3 regions of the Telluria sp. AZSoR62 genome follow, and region 2 is predicted to be linked to each of the others. Evidence: predicted binding sites of a transcription regulator. Region 2 holds the regulator's gene; each other region holds the start of a gene.
What was found. The regulator sigma-54, encoded in region 2, starts transcription at its own class of promoters, with help from an activator protein. The targets are predictions, from matches to a motif close to TGGCANGNAANCTGCTTT.
Positions count from the first base shown of each region.

Region 1: AC3XQU_RS07440 (DVUA0089 family protein) is a predicted target of sigma-54. The motif match lies at 2,707-2,724, and genes of this name have one in related genera.
Region 3: AC3XQU_RS10440 (PEP-CTERM sorting domain-containing protein) is a predicted target of sigma-54. The motif match lies at 3,945-3,962, and genes of this name have one in related genera.

Region 1 is NZ_JBYTST010000003.1:322,993-328,385, forward strand. It holds gene AC3XQU_RS07425 (alpha/beta fold hydrolase) at 1-832, opposite strand, end outside; gene AC3XQU_RS07430 (gamma carbonic anhydrase family protein) at 997-1,521, shown strand; gene hslO (Hsp33 family molecular chaperone HslO) at 1,525-2,490, shown strand; gene AC3XQU_RS07440 (DVUA0089 family protein) at 2,757-3,410, shown strand; gene AC3XQU_RS07445 (Dps family protein) at 3,693-4,199, shown strand; gene AC3XQU_RS07450 (helix-turn-helix domain-containing protein) at 4,284-4,553, opposite strand; gene ftsB (cell division protein FtsB) at 4,577-4,918, opposite strand; gene eno (phosphopyruvate hydratase) at 4,968-5,393, opposite strand, start outside.
Region 2 is NZ_JBYTST010000006.1:202,223-207,615, forward strand. It holds gene rapZ (RNase adapter RapZ) at 1-642, shown strand, start outside; gene AC3XQU_RS11810 (enoyl-CoA hydratase/isomerase family protein) at 721-1,806, opposite strand; gene hpf (ribosome hibernation-promoting factor, HPF/YfiA family) at 1,950-2,303, opposite strand; gene AC3XQU_RS11820 (RNA polymerase factor sigma-54) at 2,360-3,838, opposite strand; gene lptB (LPS export ABC transporter ATP-binding protein) at 3,841-4,614, opposite strand; gene lptA (lipopolysaccharide transport periplasmic protein LptA) at 4,611-5,165, opposite strand; gene lptC (LPS export ABC transporter periplasmic protein LptC) at 5,194-5,393, opposite strand, start outside.
Region 3 is NZ_JBYTST010000005.1:201,250-206,642, forward strand. It holds gene galK (galactokinase) at 1-640, opposite strand, end outside; gene AC3XQU_RS10430 (M24 family metallopeptidase) at 644-1,747, opposite strand; gene galT (galactose-1-phosphate uridylyltransferase) at 1,744-2,850, opposite strand; gene AC3XQU_RS10440 (PEP-CTERM sorting domain-containing protein) at 3,308-3,910, opposite strand; gene AC3XQU_RS10445 (dipeptidase) at 4,139-5,393, opposite strand, start outside.

The sequences.
Region 1 (5,393 bases), on a different contig from region 2:
GGTCGTGGTGCAGCATATGCCCCGCCCCCGGCACCATGCGCGCCGTGACCTGTTTCAGGTGGCCGCGGCGGCGGTCGACTTCGGCACGGGCCTCATCCTTCGGCCCCATCCAGCGCCACATGTCGGTGTCTTCCGCCTCGACCCACAGCACCGGCGCCGCGATCCGGGTCCAGCAGGCCAGCACTTCCTCGGCGTGGTACAGCAGCGGGCCGCTCATCTTGTGGGCCGGGTCGCCCAGGATGCGCCACTGGCCGTCGTCGTCCAGCGCCGACCAGTGCCCGGCCAGGAAGGCCGCGCGCTCGCCCGCCAGGCGCGGGTTGGTCTTTTGCAGGCGCGCCGCGACCGCTTCCAGGCTGGGATAGCCGCGCATGTCGGGCTTTTCGCGCAGTTCGTCGAGCCACCGGGCAAAGCGGCCAGGAGCCTGGGCGGGCCGCGAGTCGGGCAGGCCGAAGCCCTCCAGGTTCACCAGCTTCGCGATGCGCTGCGGGCGCACGCCGGCGTACAGGCTGGCGATGTTCCCGCCCATGCTGTGGCCGACCAGGTGGATGGCCTCGTTCGGCGCGTAGTGGTCCAGCACGACCTCGAGATCGGCCAGGTAGTCGGGGAACCAGTAGGTGTCGGAGTGCGAGCGCTCGCTCAGCCCGAAGCCGCGCCAGTCGAAAGCGATCACATGCCAGTCGCCCTTGAGACAATCGACCACGAACTGGAACGAGGCGGCGACGTCCATCCAGCCGTGCTGCATGAAGATCTTGGGCGCGCCCTCGCGGCCCCAGTGGCGGACGTGGGTGCGCAGGCCGCGCACAGTGAGGAATTCGGATCGGGAGGGGTGCATTGGAGCCTCGGAGCGGTAAGTGCGGTAAAAAAAAGTACGATCGTTCGCATTATACCGCCGTGCTTGATTTCCCGTTGCCAGGCCCCATTTGCCCTCGACCGGACGATGGCGCGCGGGCGCAAGGTTTACAATAGCGGCATTTCAACCCTCCCGCGAGCACATCCATGGCGATTTACCAGCTGGGCGAGATTGCGCCCGAGATCGACCCTTCCAGCTTCGTGGCCGACTCGGCCACCCTGATCGGCAAGGTCACGCTCGAGGCCAATGCCTCGGTGTGGTACGGCGCCACGCTACGCGGCGACAACGAACGCATCACCATCGGCGAAAACAGTAACGTGCAGGAAGGCACGGTGATGCATACCGACATGGGCTTCCCGCTGACGCTGGGCAAGAACGTGACGGTGGGCCACCAGGCGATGCTGCATGGGTGCACGGTCGGCGACGGTTCGCTGATCGGGATCCAGGCGGTGATCCTCAATGGCGCCCGCATCGGCAAGGGCTGCCTGGTAGGCGCCGGCGCCCTGGTCACCGAGGGGAAGACATTCCCGGACAACTCGCTGATCCTCGGCTCGCCGGCCAAGGTGGTACGCACCCTGACGGAAGAAGACCTGCTGCGCCTGCAGGCCAGCGCCGCGAGCTATGTGGCGCGCGGCCAGCTGTTCAAGGCGCAGCTCAAGAAAATCGGATAAAGAATGACGACTGACGCTATGACGGACACCCGCGATACCCTGCAAAAATTCATCTTCGATAACGCTGCCGTGCGCGGCGAGCTGATCGAGATCTCCGACACCTGGCGCGAGGTGCAGGCCCGCCACGCCTACCCGAAGGCCGTGCGCGCGGTGCTGGGCGAAATGGTGGCGGCCAGCGCCCTGCTCTCGGCCAACCTCAAGTTCAACGGTGCGATCGTGATGCAGATCCACGGAGACGGGCCGGTGCGCCTGCTGGTGGTCGAATGCGACGCCGACCTGCGCATCCGCGCCACCGCCAAGCTCGCGCCCGAGGCCGAGATCGCGGACGACGCCACCCTCACCTCGATGTTCAATGCCCACGGCAAGGGCCGCTTCGTCATCACGCTCGACCCGGTCGACAAGATGCCGGGCCAGCAGCCCTACCAGGGCGTGGTGCCGCTCGACGGCGAGGACATGGCCACGGTCATCGAGAACTACATGCTGCGCTCCGAGCAGATGGACACGCGCCTGTGGCTGGCGGCCGACGACAAGATCTCGCGCGGCCTGCTGCTGCAAAAGCTGCCGCGCCACAGCGGCAAGGACGACCAGCTCAAGCAGGCTTCCGAAGCCGAGGACCTGGAAACCTGGAACCGCGCCGTGATGCTGGGCCAGACCCTGAAACGCGAGGAACTGCTCACGACCGGCATCGAAGTCCTGCTCAAGCGCCTGTTCTGGGAAGAGACCATCCGCGTGTTCGAGCCGCAGCACCCGCAATTCCATTGCAGCTGCACCCGTGAAAAAGTCGGCAACATGCTCAAGATGCTGGGCCAGGCCGAAGTCGATTCGGCGATTGCCGACCTCGGCGAACTGGGCATCAACTGCGACTTCTGCGGCAAGCACTACTCCTTCGACAAGGTCGACTGCGCCCAGTTGTTCGCCAGCGATATCCCGGTCGAGACCATGTTGCCGCCTAGCGGCAGCATCAATTGAGCGTGAGATTCTATTCTTCAGGCCACATGGAGAATTGAACGTCTTCCAAGCGTATTGAACACACTGACAGAATAATCATCGCCGGGCGTTTGCTCCGTATTCCATGGCCCCGCAGGAATACGGACTGCCTTCCTCCTGTCGGAGTTCTTTACAATATGCAATTGAGTACGTAATCTTTTTCCTACAACCCATTGATTGCAATCAATAATTTATCCCTGGCATAATTCCTGCTTTTCTACTCGCATTCGAACCTTATGAAGGCTGAAATGCGTCAGATTATTGCAGGGCTGTTCCTCCTCGCCGGCATCGCCGCCTCGTCCATCGCCGGCGCCACCGTCATCAATGGCCAGATCGCCAATTTCGACGGCGACCGCGACGGCATGGCCGACGACCTGAAGATCTCGCGCGTCACGTTCAATGTGACCGCGGGCACCCGGGTGTTCTTCGACTCGATGGTCTACGAGTCGGACTTCGCGACCTTGAAGGACCTCAATGGCGACGGCAAGATCACGGGCTTCGACAGCTACATGATGCTGTTCGATGCCGCCGGCACCAACCTGTTCTACACCGACGATTCCACCGCCACCTTCGGCGACGGCTCGGTCAACACGATGGATGCGGCAAGAAGCTGGACCTTCAGCCAGGCCGGCACCTACATGATCACGATTGGCCAAGGCACCTCTTTCGAGCTCGAAGCGCTGCAGGGCTTCGAGAAAAACACCTCTCTCGAACAGTTTATCGGCCAACAGAATTTCGCCGCCTGGCGCCTGACCATGAGCGCTACCGACGGCACCCTGTCGCAGGTAGCCGAAGTGGGCGTGCCGGCCGCCGACGTGCCGGAACCGGCATCGCTGCTGCTGCTGGGCGCAGGCCTGGCAGGTTTCGCCGCCTCGCGCCGCAAGAAGAATCCTTCGGCATAATCTTGCCGGTCACGCCGGGGGCGGCCAGCCCGCCCCCGGCGCCAGTTTCTCCCCTCCCCTCGCTCCCCCTGCTTCCAGGATCGTGACGAGCTCCGCCGCATCCACGCGCCGCGGACCGGCAAGGTTTGTCATCACTCTACCCCGTACCCGTTTCATCCGCCCCGAGATTGAACCGGAGCAGCGTGCCGCACGAAATTCGAGCCAGTGCTAAGATGATGCATCTTTGACAGCGTTGCGTAATCGTTACGTTGCTGCCGCCTTTGACCACTGGGAGAATTAGTCATGCATATGGATACTGGCATTAATACCGAAGACCGCGCAAAAATCGTCGAGTCGCTCTCGACCGTCCTGGCGGACGCCTACATGCTCTACCTGAAGACGCACAATTTCCACTGGAACGTGACCGGCCCGATGTTCTCGTCGCTGCACGTCATGTTCGAGCAACAGTACACCGAGCAGTGGACCGCGCTGGACGACATCGCAGAACGCATCCGCTCGCTGGGCCATTTCGCGCCGGCTACCTACAAGCGCTACGCCGAGCTGTCGAACATCACCGAAGAGCCGGAAGTCCTGTCGGCCAAGGAAATGATCCGCCAGCTGGTCGATGGCAACGAGATCATCACCCGTACCCTGCGCGCAGGCGTGAAGGTCGCCGATGAGCTCGACGATTTCCCAACCGCGGACATGCTCACCACCCGCATGGAAGTGCACGAGAAAAACGCGTGGATGCTGCGTTCCTTCCTCGAGCAAGGCGCTGGCGCCATGCAGGGCGAGGCCTCGTCGGACTAAGCAGGAATTGGCAGGACAGTCGCCGGGAAACCGGCTGGAAACCCCCGGGAGCCCGGGGGTTGTCGTTGGTGCGGGCCGTGCGCCCTAGGCGCGCCCGCCCGACATGTGCAGATCGACCACCTTCATGATCTCAAGGGTCAGGTCGAGATTGAACTCCTCGGCCGCGAGCGCCGCCTGCAGCGCCTCGCGCGACAGGCCCACGGCGGCAGCGAGTTCGCCCAGGCCAGGGGCCAGCGCCACGGCCTGCATGGCGCCGGCGATCACGCTGCCCTCGCCATCCTCGAAGGCCTCGGCCAGGCAGTCGGCGATCGCGTCGAGCGAGTCGAGCCTGGCCGGGTTGATTGGTTCGCTCATGTGCAACTCCTCTCGAGGCGCGTTCAGCGCTTCGTCTTGTCTTTCGGCTCGGGCGGTGGCGGCGGGACGGTCATCGAGACTGCCGGCTGCTCGTCCTTGCGCAGCACCTGCACGAAAATTTCATTCTGCTTGATCATGCCCAGGTCGTAGCGGGCACGCTCTTCGACCGCGCCCAGGCCTTCGCGCAGGTCGCGTACTTCCGAATCGAGCTTGGCGTTGCGCGCCTTGAGCTGCTCGGTCTTGAGCCGGGTCGCCTCGACCTGGCTGCGCATGTCGGCAACCGACAGCCAGCCGCCCTTCTTCAGCCACAAGGGGTACTGGATCAGCAGCAGCAGGACGGCGAGCGCAATGGTGATGAGTCGCATGGACGTAAAAAAGGCCAGGCAGTCCCGCGGGGCCGCCCGGCCGTTTGCCTTACTTCAGGTTGTAGAACGCGTCGCGGCCCGGGTAGCTGGCGACGTCGCCCAGGTCTTCCTCGATACGCAGCAGCTGGTTGTACTTGGCCATGCGGTCCGAACGCGACATCGAGCCGGTCTTGATCTGCAGGGCGTTCAGGCCGACGGCGATATCGGCGATGGTCGAGTCTTCGGTCTCGCCCGAGCGGTGCGAGATCACGGCGGTGTAGCCGGCGCGCTTGGCCATCTCGATGGCGGCGAAGGTCTCGGTCAGGGTGCCGATCTGGTTGATCTTGATGAGGATCGAGTTGGCGATGCCTTTCTGGATGCCCTCTTTCAGGATCTTGGTGTTGGTGACGAACAGGTCGTCGCCCACCAGCTGCACGCGCTTGCCCAGTGCGTTGGTCAGCACTGCCCAGCCGTCCCAGTCGCCTTCGGCCATCGC
Region 2 (5,393 bases):
AACCTCAAGGTGATGTTCCTGACCTCGAGCACCCATTCGCTGGTGGCGCGCTTTTCCGAAACCCGCCGCAGTCACCCGCTGTCGCACCAGGTGCGTCCGGGGGAAAACCCGGCCTCGCGCCGCACCCTGATCGAATGCATCGCCGAAGAACGCGAACGCCTGTCGGCGATCGAAAACCTCGGCCACGTGATCGACACCTCGGAGCTGTCGGCCAACAAGCTGCGCGAATGGATCCGCGAACTGGCCGACATCGAACACGCGCCGCTGACCCTGTTCTTCGAGTCCTTCGCCTTCAAGGTCGGCGTGCCGCTCGACGCCGACTTCGTGTTCGACGTGCGCGCGATCCCGAACCCGTATTACGACCTGGCGCTGCGCCCGCTCACGGGCCGAGATGCTCCCGTGATCGCCTTCCTGGATGCCCAGCCCAGCGCCACCGAGATGCTGGAAGATATCAAGAACTTCGTCGCCAAATGGCTGCCCTCGTTCAAGACGGACAACCGCAGCTACCTGACCGTGGCGGTGGGTTGCACCGGCGGGCAGCACCGCTCGGTGTACATGGCGGAACGCCTCGGCGCCTATTTCGGAGGCACCGAACGCGTGATCGTGCGGCACCGGGAGCAGCCCAAGCACGTTGCGGTCTGAACGCTTGAAAAACGGTGGGGGCGGGTAACCCGGGCCAACGGCCCGGGTTACCCGCCCCCACCCACATTCAAACCGGCGTCAGGCCAGGTGGTGCAGCGGATGCGCGTAGTCGGGCCACACTGGCTCGAAGAATGCCGCCACCATCTCCGGCGTGACTTCCTCCAGCGTCGCCGGATTCCACTTCGGCGCATTGTCCTTGTCGATCACCAGCGCGCGCACGCCTTCGAGCACTTCGCCGTGCTCGAAATTGCGGCGCACCAGCGAGCGTTCCATGCGCAGGCAGTCGGCCACGCCGAGCGCGGCGCCGCGCAGCAGGAGTTCGCGCGTGACGCACATCATCAGCGGCGAGCGCTGGCGCATGGCCTTCAGGGCCTTTTGCGCGAACGGGTTTTCGTCGCGCGCGAGCGATTCCATGATGGCGGCCACTGAAGCAGCGCTGAAGTGCGCATCGATCACGGCGCGCTGGGCCTGCAGTTCACTGCTGCCGGCGGCTTGCGCAAACGGCGCGGCAAACGCGCGGATCGCCGCAGGCAGGTCGGCGCCCGCGGTCGCCTCCACCAGCGCCATCAGCTCGCCCATCTTCTCGCCCGGCACGAACAGGTCGGCCAGTCCCACATAGATGGCGTCGGCCGCGCCGATGGTCAGGCCGGTCAGGCCCAGGTATTGCCCCAGCTGGCCCGGCGCATGCGACAGGAAATGGCTGCCGCCGACATCCGGGAACAGGCCGATGTTCACTTCGGGCATGGCAACCTTGCTGCGTTCGGTGACAATGCGCAGGCCGCAACCAGGGCCGCCCTGGGCGATGCCCATGCCCCCGCCCATCACCACGCCGTCCATCAGCGCGATATACGGCTTCGGGTAGAAATGGATCAGGTGGTTCAGTGCGTATTCTTCGGTAAAGAAGTCTTCCAGCAGCGCGCTGCCGCCCATCGGCCCGACCTGGCCCTTTTCGTGGAAGAAGCGGATGTCGCCACCCGCGCACAAGGCCTTCTCGCTGGTGCTGCCGATGACGACCGCGTCGATGCCGGCGTCAGTTTGCCAGTCGCGCAGGATCGCGGTGAGCGCGCGCACCATGTCGAGCGAGAGGGAGTTCAGGGCTTGCGGCCGGTCGAGCGTAATGACGCCGGTGCGGTTGGCGACGCGGGTCAGGACGGTGTCGGTCATGGAGATGCTCTGTGATCGAAAAGACATGCATTCTACAGAACAAAAGCGTGAAATTGGAAGCGTGCAAACGTAACAGTAAAGGGAGCGCCCAGCAAAAAGGGCGTCCCCTCAGACGCCCCTGCTGTCATTGCTGCTGTGCGTATTTACGCGACGGCGGCTTCGCCGGTATCCGGCAGGCGCTTGTGCGCCACGTGATTATGGTTTTGCAGCATGGACTTGTGCTTGATGACCTGGCGGTCCAGCCTGTCCATCAGCATGTCGATCGCCGCGTACAGGTCTTGCGCGGCGCTGGCCACATGCAAAATTTTTCCTGATACTTGCAGGTTGATCTCGGCTTTCTGCCGTTTTTCTTTTTCGGTGAGATTATCGATGGCGAGGAACACGTGGGTGTCGATCACGTGGTCGAAATGGCGGGTAATGCGCTCGAGCTTATTCTGAACGTATTCACGAATTGCGGGAGTCACTTCAAGATGATGACCACTGATTGTGAGGTTCATACACACTCCTTTGAAATGTTGCCCTGCCGGCACCACAAGGTAGGTGGGACAGTGCTTTACAGAGACTTGCGGAGGCTGACGGGAGGGATCTTGAGGGCTTCGCGGTATTTGGCTACCGTCCGGCGCGCAATGACCATACCTTGTTCCCCGAGCATTTCCGCGATCTTGCTGTCGGATAAAGGGTTCTTAGGGTCTTCTGCTCCTGTCAATTGCGCAATCAGCGCGCGGATCGCCGTGGAAGATGCTTCTCCCCCCGCTTCGGTGGCGACGTGGCTTCCGAAGAAGTATTTCAGTTCAAACATGCCGTGGGGGGTCAACATGTATTTCTGCGTGGTTACACGGGAAATAGTGCTCTCGTGTAGGCCTAGTGTATCAGCAATCTCGCGCAGCACAAGCGGACGCATGGCAACCGCGCCGTGGCTGAAAAAGTTGCGCTGGCGCTCAACAATTGCCTCGGCTACGCGCAGGATCGTGTCGAAACGCTGGCGCATATTCTTGATCAGCCACTTGGCTTCCTGCAGCTGTGCGCCCATCTGGCTCTCGCTTTTTCCCTGCTTGAGCAGGTTGGCGTAAAGCGAGTTCACGCGCAGCTTCGGCATCACATCCGGGTTCAGCATGACCGACCAGCCGCTCTTGGCGCGGCGTACGATCACGTCCGGCACCACGTAGTCCGAGGCAGCGGACGCAAAGGCCGCGCCGGGATGCGGATTGCACTGGCGGATGACGGCCTGGACCTCGCGCAGGTCTTCGTCGTCGCAGTCCAGCGCCTTCTTGAGCTTGGTGTACTCGCGCTGGGCGAACCAGCTCAGGTAGCCTTCGACGATGCTCAAGGCCAGGCGCCGCGTCACCATCGGCACGCCCGGCATGCGACGGATCTGCAGCGCCAGGCATTCGGCCGCGCTGCGGGCGCCGCAGCCGACCGGGTCCAGGCTCTGCACCAGCGCCAGCGCGCAGCGCAGCTCGTCCATCTCGATCTCGAGTTCGGCGGGCAGGCGCGCGTGGATGTCGTCCAGCGGCTCCTCCAGGTAGCCGTTGTCGTCCAGCGCATCGATCACCAGTTCGGCCAGCGCGCGGTCGCGCACGCCGCAGCCGGTGGTGCGAACCTGCTCGGCCAGGTGCTCGCGCAGCGACACGCTGCACGCTTCCAGCTGCGGGCGGCCGTCTTCGTCGTCGCCGCTCCTCGCGCCGCCGCCCTCGCCGCCCCAGTCGCCGTCAGGCTCGCCGCGGTCGCGGTCGCCGTCCTCGAAGCCGTCGGCATCGGGCTTGGCGGCCTCGCCTTCGCCGCCTTCCTGTCCCGGCTGCGCGGCCGGGGCTTCGGCGCTGGAGGGGGCGCTGTTGATGGCGCCGTCGGCCAGCAGCCGCACCGAGTGGTCGAGCGGATCGTCGAGCCGTTCGAGCAGCGGGTTATCGGTCAGTATCTGCTCGAGCTCCTGGTGCAGTTCGAGCGTGGACAATTGCAGCAGCCGGATCGACTGCTGCAGTTGCGGCGTGAGCGCCAGGTGCTGCGACGTGCGGAGTTGCAGGGACTGTTTCATGGTCACATGCGGAAGTGTTCGCCGAGGTAGACGCGGCGCACCGACTCGTCGGCGATGATGTCGTCCGGACGGCCCGAGGCCAGCACCGCCCCCTGGTTGATGATGTAGGCGCGGTCGCAGATGCCGAGCGTCTCGCGCACGTTGTGGTCCGTGATCAGGACGCCGATGTTGCGCTCCTTCAGGAAGCGCACGATGCGCTGGATCTCGATCACCGCAATCGGGTCCACGCCGGCAAAGGGTTCGTCCAGCAGCACGAAGCGCGGATTGGTAGCGAGTGCGCGTGCGATCTCGACGCGGCGGCGCTCGCCGCCCGACAGCGACAGCGCCGGGTTCTCGCGCAGCTTCTCGATCTGCAGCTCGGCCAGCAGGGTGTCCAGGCGCCCGTTGATCTCGTCCTTCGACAAGGCCTTGCCCTCGTTGGTGCGCTGCAGTTCCAGCACGGCGCGGATATTCTCTTCCACCGTCAGCTTGCGGAACACCGAGGCTTCCTGCGGCAGGTAGGACAGGCCCAGCACCGCGCGGCGGTGGATCGGCAGGCTCGAGATGTCGGTGCCGTTGATGTCGATCGAGCCGGCGTCCGACGGCACCAGGCCGACGATCATGTAGAACGAGGTGGTCTTGCCGGCGCCGTTCGGGCCCAGCAGCCCCACCACTTCGCCGCAATCGACCTGCAGCGACACGTCGCGCACCACCAGCCGCTTGCCATAGCTCTTTTGCAGGCCCTTGACGACCAGGGTGCTGCAGCCTTCGCGCACGCTCTTCTCCACCACCGTCATTGCTTGCCGCCTTCTGCAGGCGCAGCGCGGCGCGGGGCGATGATCAGGGTGCCGCGCCCGCCGCCGACCTTGCTCTGGCCGCTGGCGTCGTTGCGCACCTGGGCGACTTCCTTGCGGTTGTCGTAGGAGATGAAGGGACCCTTGATTTCGTTGGCCAGGCGGCCGTTTTCCAGTTCGCGCACTTCGGCGGCGGTGAACAGCTTCACCAGTTCGGCGCGCTCGTCGTACTCGATGCGCTGGGCCTGGCCCTCGACCCACAGGTCCGGGCCGCCGTCGCGCTTCTGGCGGAAGGTGGCCAGCTTGCCGGGGGCCGCGGTGAGCGTCACGCTCATGTAGCCTTCCGGCGTTTCCTTCACCTGGGCGCGGTCGGACTTGAGCACCAGGGTGCCGCGCGTGAGCACGACATTACCCGTCAGGATGCGGGTTTGCGTCACTTCGTCGACGTCCAGGGTGTCGAAGTTGATCACGGCCTGCTTGAGCGAATCGGCGCGCTCGGCAAGGGCGCCGAGGGAAGCCAGGCCAAGAAGGGCCGCAAGGATGATTTTTTTCATGGGTGCTTGTCCTGTGATGACGTGCGCGCTAGCGTTGCGCGCGTGGCGGATAGACGATCTGGCCGCGGCTGGCCAGGTGCAGCTTCTGGGTCGCATTGTTCGCGACCATGCCGGTGCCACGGATGGTGGAGGCGCCGAGCTGCATCTCGATCGGCTTGTCGGTCTTCATGATCTCTTCGTCGGGCAGCACGGTCAGCGCCTCGGTGCGTACGCGCAGTGCTTCGCTGG
Region 3 (5,393 bases), on a different contig from region 2:
GTTCGTTGTACTTGCTGGCGGCGAGCTTGCGCGCGATGCCCGAATCGACCACGATCAATTCGGTCCCGGGCGGCATCTTCACCAGGCGGTGTTCGAGCGTGCGTGCATCGATGAACAGCATGCTGGTCTCGTCGGCCAGGCTCGACGCCATCTGGTCCATGATCCCGCAGTTCACGTGCGCATACTCGATCTCGGCGCGCTGGGCGATCTGCGCCAGCTTCACGTCGTCGAGTTCGAAGCCGAGCAGCGCGCGCATGGCGCGCAGGGTCGCCACCTCGAGCGCCGCCGACGAGGACAGTCCCGAGCCTACCGGCAGATTGGTATCGACATAGATGCGCAGCGGCGGCACCTCGATGCCCTCCGCCTGCACCAGCCGGATGCAGCCTTCGATATAGCTGCCGAAGCCCTGCGGCGCATTGCCCTCGTAGGCGAAGGTGACGGTGTTGTCGAAGGTCGGCGAGTAGAAATGGAAATGGTCGTCGCCGCTGCGGCTCATCGCCACCAGCGTGCGCTGCGGGGTTGCGACCGGCAGCATGTAGCCGTCGTTGTAGTCGGTATGTTCGCCCAGCAGGTTGACGCGCCCGGGGGCCGACGCGTTCACTTCCGGCGCGCCGCCGAAGAAGGTGTCGGTATTGAGCATGTTTTACGCCTCCAGCCAAAGGGGCCGCTTGCGGCCATGTACGTCCGCCGCCGGCCAGCCGGGGTCGAACGTGAGATTCTCGAGCCCTTCCGGGCCGAGCAGGAAAGTGTCTTCGATCTTGACGCCCGCGAAGCTCGGGTTGAATGCAAAGGCCATGCCTTGTTCGAGCAAGGTGGCGGTGCTCGGGCTGGCCACGATCTCGCGCGCCCGGTAGCCGGTGATGCCGCCCTGGTGGTGCTCGCGGATCGCCGCCTCGCGGTCGGCGTGCTTGTAGGCCGCGTCGAGCGCGTGATACACGGACGACAGCGACATCCCCGGCCTGACTGCCGCCAGGCCGGTGGCCTCGACTTCCATCAGCGCGCGCTGCTCGTCCTCGGGCGCTGCGCCGAAGGTAACGAAACGCGTCAGGTTGGCATACAGGCCGTGGCGGCGCGCGCAGAACACCAGCATCGCATGCTGGCCGATCGAGTCGTGCGACGGCACCGGATGGCGCCAGGCCGGCAGGCGCCGCTCGCCGGCCACCAGCACCAGCGCCGGGTGGATGCCGCGCCGCCAGAGTGCATGCGCACCGGCGCCGGCCAGCTGGAATTCGGTCCAGTCGGGGCGCGCCTGGCGCAGCGTCTCGCTCATCGCTTCGGCCGCTTCGCGTCCGAGCAGGCGGTAGCGTTCGCGCTCGCCCGCGTCCAGCACCAGGCGCCGCTGGCGCAGCGCGTTCGGCAGCGGCTGCTCGTTCGATGCCGTACCGGCCTCCGGGCGGTCCGACAGGATCGCCCGGCCCGCCGCCGCGTTGAGCACATAGCGCTCGCGCAGCTCGGGCTCGGTCCAGGGCTCGGCGTGGAAGGTAAAGCCATCGGGGACTTCCTCGGCGCGCAGGCGCTCGGCCTCGATGGCATCGGTCAGGATGCAGGCTTCGTCATGCGTGACCAGAACTTCGGCCACGCCATGGTCGGTCGTGTGCAGCACGGCGCTGGAGCCGCCCGCGGTGATCCAGGCGAACCAGTCGACGCCGCGCAGGCGCAGCGCACCGGCATCGGCCGCCGCCAGGTGCGAGCGCAGCAGCGCCAGCTTGTCCGCGACCTCGGCCGCGCGCGATGGACTTGAAGTCATCCGTGCTCCTCCACCAGTTCGTCCAGGCTCACTTCCACCTGCTGCAGTTCGTAGGCGGTGGTCTCGGGCAGCACGTCCATCGCGAACATGCCCGCCGCCAGCTCGGTGCCGGCCAGGTATTTCAGGCGATCCTTGGTGCGGTACGGCGGATAGAACTGGGCATGCAGCTGGGTCTCGGGATGGGCGCCGCCGTCGGTGGGCGCCTGGTACCAGGCCATCAGGTAGGGGAAAGGCCGGTTCCACAGCGTCTCGAACTTGAGCAGCACGGTCTTGAGCGCACGCGCCAGGCCGGCGCGCTGCGCCGGCGTGAGCGCGGCGAAATCCTTGCACGGCGCGGTCGGCATCACCCACACCTCGTAGGGGTAGCGCGCGCAGGCCGGCACGAAGGCGATCGCATGCTCGTCCTGGTAGAGCACGCGCTTGCCGTCGGCTGCTTCCTCGCGCGCCATGTTGCACAGCAGGCTGCTGCCGTGCTGGAGAAAATATTCGCGCTCCTGGGCCAGCATGCGCGCCGGCACCGCCGGCACAAAGGGATAGGCATATACCTGGCCGTGCGGATGGTGCAGGGTCACGCCGACCTCGGCGCCGCGGTTCTCGAAAGGCAGCACGTAATGGATGTGCGGCTGGGTGCCGATGCGCCGGGTACGGTCGCCCCAGACCGCCAGCAGCAGCTCGATGCGCGACAGCGGCAGCGCGGCCAGCGCCGCATCGGCCTGCTGGGTGAACACCACCACTTCGCAATGGCCGTTCGCAGGCGCGCTCGGCACCGTTACCGTGGGCGGGTCATGCGACTCCAGCGCCAGCGAAGGGAAGCGGTTGTCGAACACGGCGATCTCGTAGTCGCCGGCCGGCATCTCGGTCGGATGCGCCGGGTCCTTCATGGGCGCCAGCGGGTTGTACTGGGGCGGCGGCTGGTAGGTGCGGTTCTGGCGGAAGGCGGCGTAGGTCACCCACTCGCCGCGCAGCGGATGCCAGCGCAGGTGCGGGTTGGCATGCTGGGGTTCGGCAAACGGGCTGGGTGCGGTAATACCGTCCGGAATCGGCTGGTTGCTGTAGAGCGTAATGTTGCGTCCGTCCGGCTTCTTGAGATCTTTGCTGTGCATGGCATCCAAAAATGTCGGCAATCGGCGCGAGCGAGCACCAGCCATAGCCGGTTCGCCCACGTTGTAAAACCGATCCTAACATGGTGAATTCGCCACATTTTCCTGAAGGTATTGACGCATTTTCCGCGCGTCAACGACACCAGGGTGCAGCCCCGCAGCGCCCTGCGCAAGCCGCCCTTTGCCTCCTAGGGAAAGGGCATATTCGGCCTTCGGGAACAGACCCTCATGTCAGCCCAGTCCTACAACAGGACCAGAATTTTTGCTAGGTTTTGGCGAGCAATACGCCTACGAACCGGGAGTGGGAATGGCAGAGTGAAAACAGCCATATCGGGTAGGTGCCCGCGCAGCTTCGTGCCCGGGATGCGCCGCAGCATCCGGGCGACGAACGAAAAAATGCCGCCCGGCTTGCGCGGGGCGGCTTTGCCGCGGATGCGGCCTGTTCATGTCGAGCGGGTAATCAGGCGGCCTTGCGGCGGCGCTTGAGGCCCAGGCCCATCAGGCCCAGGCCAATCAGCGCCAGCGATGCCGGTTCCGGCACGTCGACGCGCACGTTGTCGAGCAGGCCGTCGTTGCTGATCGAATTGTTGGTACTGACGTCGGCAAAGCGTACGATGCTCGAGGCGCCGGTCGCGACGAAATTGAAGCGGTACGTGTTGAGCAGGCCGGCCACGTTGTTGTCGGTCACGAAGCCGCTGACCAGCGACTTGTTGGTGCCGGTCTCGAACACACCGTAGTTCATGCTCTGCGCCCATGGGCTGGTCGAACCGTAGTCGAAGCTCAAGGTGTAGGCCTGGCCGGCCACGGTAGCGAAGGTCTGCCACAGCATGCCGTTCGCGTAACGGTCGCCGCCGTTGAAGGCCACGGCATAGGTGCCGTTCTGGGCCACGCTGCCACCGCCCCAATAGAAGCCGCTCTGGGTCTGGGTGGCGAAGGCGGCGTTGCCCGAGATGCCCCAGTTGGCGCTGCCGCTTTCGAAGTTGCCGTTCTTGAGGACGTTGGCGTTGGCCGAACCGGCGACGGCGGCGAGGGCGAACAGGGCGGTGGCGAGCGTGAGTTTCATGGGGCAATCCTGGTAGGTTGGTGTTAGCCCTTACTGAGCAATTGTCATGCCAGCAGGAAAAACTGCCGCCGAATCAAGCGCTTATGATTTCTCATCAGTAAATTATAGTGCCTGATGTAAAGATTTCCGACAGTAATTATTTATTGCGATTGAACAATTTGCTAATGTGCTGGACGTAAAAAATGCCGCCGGACTCACGCCAGGCGGCATCGATCCGTTGCGCGCGCCCTATTTCGCCAGCTCCACCAGCACCGCCGTGTACATTTGCAAGTTCAGCAGCAACTGCTTCTCGGTGATGAACTCGTGCTCCGAGTGGCCCGTATACACCTTGCCCGGCATGCCCGGGCCAAAGCTCACCGCGCCCGGGAACAGGCGCGAGTTGGTGCCGCCGCCGATCGCCACCGGCTTCGGGTCTTTCATGCCGGTGAAGTAAGAGAACACGCCCATCAGCGTCGGCAGGTGCGGTGCGCTCCTCTGGATCCACGGCTCGTTGATGCGGACCAGGACGTTCGCCAGCGGCAGCTGGCGGCTCTGCCACTGTGCCAGCGCGGCGTTGACTTCCGCCGTCAGCTGCTCGGTACTCTTGCCCTGCGGGCGGCGCAGGTTGATCGACACCTCGATGCCGTCCTCGCGCTGGCGCAGCACGGTCGGGGCAAAGGTCATCGGTCCCATGAAGCCGTCGCGGTAGGCGATGTTGCCGAACTTCTCGCCATGGATGCCGGTGCCGACCATCTCGTTGAGGAAGTTCACCACCCCGCCCGCGGTCGTGTTGGCCCAGGGACGCACGGCCAGCGCATCGGCCAGCATGCTCACCGCGTTGATGCCGTCTTCCGGCTTGGACGAGTGGGCCGAGACGCCCTTGGCCTTCACGGCCAGGTTCGTGCCTTCCCAGCTGAAGCTGTACTGCATGCCTTCCTGCTTCGCGCCGCGCGCGCGCACCTGCTTTTCGATCTCGGGCGTCGCGTTGGCGATGACGGCGCTCGCATCTTCCGGAATCTGGCTGCCGAAGAAGCCGCCGGCAAACTGCGCCAGGTGCGGCTCGCCCTCGGCCGGGATGGCCGCGCCCTGCTTCGGGATCGTCACCGCCACCGTGCCCGACCCTTTCTCGGCCGTCACCGCCGGGTATTCGGCGTCCAGCGTGATGTTTACCTGCGGCGGCTGGTGGGTCTTGAGGAATTCGGTCAGCGGGCCCCAGTCGGACTCCTCGCCCATGTAGACATACAGCTCGATGCGCTTGGACAGCGGCACGGCGCGGTCGCGGATCGATTTCATCGCATACAGGGCGGTGGCGATCGGGCCCTTGTCGTCTTCGGCGCCGCGCGCCAGCAGCTTGCCCGGCTCGCTGGTGCGGTCCAGCACGAAGGGCGACTTCTTCCACTTGCCGGCGTCGACCGGCTGCACGTCGCCGTGGGTGATCACGCCCACGCGCTCCTCGCCCTTGCCCAGGCCGATGACCACGGTCCAGCCATGGTCGGTGTAGTCC